Regions from separate parts of the Sporosarcina siberiensis genome, predicted to be linked through region 2. Evidence: riboswitches for the same ligand, from Rfam matches in the RefSeq annotation. Region 2 holds a riboswitch; the other holds the start of a gene.
What was found. A riboswitch is a leader RNA that binds a small molecule or an ion and turns the genes downstream of it on or off. The one in region 2 is predicted to bind S-adenosylmethionine.
Positions count from the first base shown of each region.

Region 1: it holds a riboswitch for S-adenosylmethionine, as region 2 does, so the genes downstream of both, ACFSFY_RS10440 (2,3-diketo-5-methylthiopentyl-1-phosphate enolase) here and ACFSFY_RS08355 (PLP-dependent transferase) in region 2, are expected to answer to the same signal.

Region 1 is NZ_JBHUGI010000027.1:81,745-84,960, forward strand. Features, by position in the region: gene ACFSFY_RS10440 (2,3-diketo-5-methylthiopentyl-1-phosphate enolase) at 1-1,160, opposite strand, end outside; SAM riboswitch class I at 1,345-1,449, opposite strand; gene ACFSFY_RS10445 (glycerol-3-phosphate dehydrogenase/oxidase) at 1,664-3,216, shown strand, end outside.
Region 2 is NZ_JBHUGI010000024.1:84,503-87,718, forward strand. Features, by position in the region: gene ACFSFY_RS08350 (FtsX-like permease family protein) at 1-726, opposite strand, end outside; SAM riboswitch class I at 931-1,031, shown strand; SAM riboswitch class I at 1,141-1,247, shown strand; gene ACFSFY_RS08355 (PLP-dependent transferase) at 1,326-2,450, shown strand; gene ACFSFY_RS08360 (bifunctional homocysteine S-methyltransferase/methylenetetrahydrofolate reductase) at 2,469-3,216, shown strand, end outside.

The DNA of each region.
Region 1 (3,216 bases), on a different contig from region 2:
GCCTGTTGCAATGGTTTAGATGTTTTTGCAGCTTCTTGTAAAGATATCTTTTGAACGCTTGCATCGATTGCAGCTCTAAAGGCTTGTGCTCCAGCAGTTGGACCATCAGAATGACCAAAAATACCCCCACCTGCATTGACTACAAGATTATCACCAAAATCATTCACTAATTGGGGTACCATTCCGGGATGAATTCCAGCAGATGGTACGGAAAACGTTTGTTCAAATCCATTCTCCTCCGTTAGTGCTTGATTAATAGCCAAAGCATCTGAGAGCGGTATAGCAACATTACCATACGGACTTGGATACAAGGAAAGATCCCCACCTATAAGACGTGTAAGCTTTCCAACGAGCAACGAGTACGAATATCCATGTCCTGCTTGTCCAGCAAGAACGCCGGATAAAGCAGAATGTGCCAATATTGGCAACCCAACATTATTATTTTCACGCAATCCTTGCAGTGCATCTAAACCATACGCATGCACATTAAATAATAATGCATTTGCTCCTAATTCAGCAGCTTGCTCCGCTTTTTCATGCAATTCATGCGTTCTTCCAGATAAATTAACGGCATACAGTGCTCGTGCTCCGGTATTTTCATAATGATTATGAATAATTTCTTTTGCAGTCGTAATTCTTTTCAAAAATGGCGTCAATTCATTTTCAAATAAAATCTCATCATCTTTTATTAAATCAATGCCGCCAGCCAGTAAATCTTCCAATTGTGAAGAGAAAAACTTTAAATCTTTACCCATGACACCTTTGAAAATGGCTTTTAACAAAGGACGATCGTATACACCTAATTGTTCACGAATACCTTTTGTACCAAATCTGGGACCTGGGAACTTACCAAGTAAATCTGCATCGAAATCCATATCGATTAACTCATATCCCTCAAAGAAAGATAATTTACCATAAACTGTGGTTAAAATTGCTGGTAAGTCTGCAGAAAAATTTGCGGAAGGATAAAATATTTTCACCGTATCTTTTAATTCGCCCTTTTCCACTGAAATTACTTCACCTTTATGTTTTTTCAATTGCTCCTGTTCAAGATGTGGAATGTCCGTCCAAGATCCAATTGTCAGTCCAAGCGCATGTTGCTCAGCAATCTTTTGTTGATTTGCATCTGTTGGAAATAAATAAGTAGCTGTTAAACCCATATTGCATCCTCCTCGATAAATCTAATAATTAGTTCGGTTGAAAATGTTTACTCTATAACTCTTTCATAGATTTTGAACTGTTTCAATCTAGAGTTAAACTTAATTTCACCTCTAACACTATCTATCTGTTTACCATAACGCTAAAAAAGACCCTATCAATTAAGAAGAGGTCTTTTCAAACAACTTCTTATCTTTTAGCTCTATTAGCTAGAAGAATTAGCACCGTGCTCAAAATGAGTCGGTTGCCGGGCTTCATTGGGCTTTTCCCTCCGCCTGCTCTGGATAAGAGTATATGTGATTTTTTTGTCTATAAAAATAGTACTTGAATTATTTCATGAAAGATTAATATTGTCAATATATTAGCAACCTGTTAAATAGTATAAATACATACATATTGCTTAACTATATCTGGTTATTCAAGTAATTTCAATAGGTATAGCCCACGGTATTATAGTATCATTTAAGTAAATCACAGAAATTATCAACGGAGGTGCACACATCTTATGAATAAACAAACTTCTAATTCTCATAGGCATGAAACGATTGCAAAAATGCAAACAGAAGAATTTGATGTATTAATCATTGGTGGCGGAGTAACCGGGGCCGGTATTGCAATGGATGCAGCAAGCCGGGGATTGAAAACGGCTCTCGTAGAAATGCAAGATTTTTCTGGTGGTACTTCCAGTCGTTCAACAAAAATGATTCACGGTGGTTTGCGCTATTTAAAAAGTTTTGAAATAAAAATCGTGTCGCAGGTTGGAAGAGAACGAGCTATCGTCTACGAAAATGGTCCGCATGTTACCACTCCACAGTGGCTTATTTTACCTATTTACAAAAATGGTACATTTGGAAAGTTCAGTTCATCAATCGGTTTGAGAGTTTATGACATGCTTGCGCGTGTTAAGAAAGATGAAAGAAAAAGCATGCTTACTGTAAAGGAAACGCTGCAAGCTGAGCCCAAGTTCAAGCAGGAAGGATTATTAGGTGCAGGGCGTTTCGTTGAATACCGTTCAGATGATGCCAGGTTAACAATAGAAGTTATGAAAGAGGCAAAAACACAAGGAGCAACAGTACTCAATTACACTAAAGTTGAAGAGTTTCTTTATACAGACGAAAAAATTGTTGGAATAAAAGTTGTGGATCAGTTGAACGGCGAGTCTTATGAAATACATGGCAAAAAGATTGTGAATGCTGCCGGTCCATGGGTTAATACAGTAAGAGAAAAAGACCTTCCTTTGGACAATAAAAAATTACACTTAACAAAAGGTGTGCATATTGTCTTCGATCAAAGTGTATTTCCATTGAAGCAGACCATTTACTTTGATACTCCTGATGGCCGAATGGTTTTGGCAATTCCAAGAGATGGTAAAACATATATCGGAACAACAGACACTGATTATGCCGGCGATTTAAAAAACCCCAAAACCACTGAACAGGATCAAAACTACTTACTGGATGCTATTCATTTTATTTTCCCGGATTTAGAGATTTCGCAATCTGATATTGAATCTAGTTGGGCAGGACTGAGACCTTTAATCCAAGAAGAAGGAAAAGATGCTTCCGAAATTTCAAGGAAAGATGAAATCTGGAAATCGAAAACCGGACTCATAACGATAGCTGGTGGAAAACTAACAGGTTACCGAAAAATGGCGGAAACGATTGTAGACTTAATAACATCCGAATACCAAAAAGAGGACGATAAAATATATTCTCCATGCAATACAAAAAACATGCCCATTTCGGGCGGTCACGTAGGTGGTTCTAAGCGTTTTGAAGCATACAAGTATTCCAAAGTTCGCCTAGGTATGGATCATGGTTTATCAAAAGAAGTCGCCTATTCTCTTGTTCAAAATTACGGTTCCAACATCGATCGTATTTTCGCGTTAATCGAGAACTATAAAACCGACGCAGAAGAGTTTGGAATGCCTGTAGATATCTATGCTCAGGTCGTCTATTCGATTGAAGATGAATTCACTTGTACTCCTGTCGATTTCTTTTGGAGACGTACCGGAGCTCTTCTGTTTGATATCGCTTGGGTACATAAGTGGAAAGAACT
Region 2 (3,216 bases):
ATAGAAGAAAATAGCGAACAACATACCACTAATGACAACTAAAAACCAAACAATCATATTTAGTGACATTTGTTCTGCACTGTAACTAGGAATAGTGTTTAAAAAGCTTTTATTAGAAAAAGATTGAAGCCCAGTGTACGTTTGACCCTTATCTTGTCCTGGAATAAATACCAATTGCATTTCATTAACACGATAGATTTCTTTGTAGTTTTCCATATTAATGTATGCAACAGGCGCATGACTGTATTTTTCTTGATCTACAAAACCTTTTACAATAAATTCACCACTGAACTGATTGTTTGTAAGTACATCGCCAATACTAATTCCTGCATCTTCCAATGATTGATCTAATATTATTTCTCCATCTTTTACTTTTTGGAACAGATTCGATTCAGTCGATGTTACAAACGCAACACTTCGTTGTTTATCTTCTGGATCATTTAAAAATCCCATTTGAATAGAAAATGCCGCTGCATCCTTTTGTTCACTAAGGATTTGGTCTTGCACATTGACATCTATTCGTGAAAGATTGTACGTTTCATCGGCATCTGAATTCATATAAAATTGACCATCAGATAGATTTTTTATTAAGGCGGCATTATCTTGTGATAACCCGTTCGATAATCCTGATATGATAAAGGTTAAAAAGCTAACCAGAAATACAATCGATCCTAATATTATAAAACGTGTCTTATTCTTTTTGATTTCTTTCCATGCAATATACATAAAATCTCCTCCATAAATTAGCTTCTTAATATAGTGTAACGCTCGAGTATGAACGGAACATTAACTTGAGTACACTTTTTCTATGATGAAGAAATATTAAAAAATCGAAAAAGAGATTTAATTATAAGGTTTCCCACTTTTTAAAATTGCTTGACACTTTCAAATGTTACGTGTAATGTGAACATCAATAACTTAATAGAAATTTTCTTATCCAGAGAGGTGAAGGGACTGGCCCTATGATACCTCAGCAACAGACTTTTATAGTACTGTGCTAATTCCAGTAGTTAATAACTTGGAGATGAGAAGAGAAAAACGCGAATTTTGCAAAACCCTCTTCTTTTATAATGAAGGGGATTTTTTATTTAGTAAATTAATTTAGAGAGTTTGGAAATCGATATCTAAAATTGAATAGTTTTCTTATCTAGAGAGGTTTAGGGACTGGCCCGATGACGCCTCAGCAACCCCCATTTATGGAAAGGTGCTAATTCCAGCAAGTCTATCAACGACTTGGAAGATGAGTTTTATTTGGTCATCTTCCTATGCATTTGAGGGAGATGATTTTTTATTTGTAAGATTTTAATTCAAAGGAGGGATTGTTTTTGGTTCATTTTAGTAAACAGACAGAACTCGTACAAATAGGTAATCGAAAAGATGAAAAGCATGGTGCTATAAGTACTCCGATTTATCTTTCAACAGCATATCATCATGATGAAATTGGACTCGGTCAAGGTTATGCTTATTCAAGAACTGGAAGTCCTACGCGAGATGTATTAGAAGAAGCAGTCGCAAGTCTTGAAAGTGGTGACGATGCATTTGCCTGTAGTTCCGGAATGAGTGCAGTTCAACTTGTATTTTCAATGTTTGAAAAAGATTCGCACTTTATTGTCTCTCGAGATCTTTATGGTGGCTCTTATAGAATGTTTGAATTATTTGAGAGGAATTATGGTTTTACTTTTACGTATTGGGACGGGAGAGAAGAAGAGCAACTTAACGAATATATTCAGGAAAATACAAAGGCCGTTTTTCTTGAGACACCGACAAACCCGCTGATGCAGGAAACAGATATAGCGTTAACGGCCAAATTCACTGAGAGACATGAGCTGTTATTAATTGTAGATAATACTTTTTATACTCCTTATATACAACGTCCAATTGAAGAAGGTGCAGATGTTGTGATTCACAGTGCAACTAAATATTTAGGGGGTCATAACGATATACTTGCTGGTCTCGTTATTTCAAAAGGAGAAAAGTTAGGCAAAGAATTAAAGTATTTACACAATGCATGTGGATCTATCCTAGCTCCTTTTGATTGTTGGCTTTTAATTAGAGGCTTAAAGACACTTGCACTGCGTATGAACCAACATGAAAAGAATGCTCTTATCATTCAACAATTTTTAGAAGACCATTCTTCAGTAACGGATGTATTTTATCCTAGAAGAGGAGGTATGGTTAGCTTTTTAATAGCAAAAGAAGAATGGGTGTCGACATTTTTAAAGTCGCTGAAATTGTTTTCATTTGCGGAAAGTTTGGGTGGAGTGGAGAGTTTTATTACGTACCCCGCAACGCAAACGCATGCAGAGATACCTGAAGATATCCGAAAGGAATATGGACTAACCAATTGTTTGCTTCGAATTTCTGTAGGGATAGAAGATGAAATAGATTTGGTTGCAGATTTACAACAGGCATTTCAAGAGTGTGAAAAATTATTGAATCTTGAAGTTTAGGAAAGGGAAGTGAATTGGTTGGATTTACTAAAAACGATGAGGGAACGCATACTAATTGGCGATGGCGCAATGGGAACCCTTCTATATTCTCACGGAGTGGACCGCTGTTTTGAAGAGTTGAACTTGACACACCCAGAACAAGTTCTTCATATACATCAAGCTTATATTCAAGCGGGTGCCGACGTTATTCAAACGAATACATACGGTGCAAATTATATTAAACTTTCAAGATACGGTTTAGAAGATCAAGTGAAAAAAATCAATCAAGCTGCTGTTAAATTAGCAAAACAAGCAGCAAAGGAAGATACATTTATTCTTGGAACAATTGGAGGTATTCACGGCTCCCAAACTGAAATTGGAACTAAAGAGGAAATCAAGAGAAGTTTTAGAGAGCAATTGTATTGCCTTCTTCTTGAAGGGGTGGACGGATTAATTCTTGAAACTTATTATGACTTTGATGAGTTAACAACAGTACTTAAAATTGCTCGTGAAGTATCAGACCTACCAATCATCGCGAACGTTTCAATGCAAGAAGCTGGGGTCTTGCAAAATGGGATGACGCTTGCAGATTCCCTTTTAAAATTGGAGGAATTGGGAGCAGACGTTGTTGGTATCAATTGTAAATTCGGCCCTTATCATATGCTTAAATCATTGGAATTCGTACCCCTCCCAAAACGTGCAATGCTTGCAGTGTATCCAAATGCGAGTTTGCCTAGCTATCAGGATGGGAAATTATTTTATGAGAATAAACCGGAGTATTTTAAAG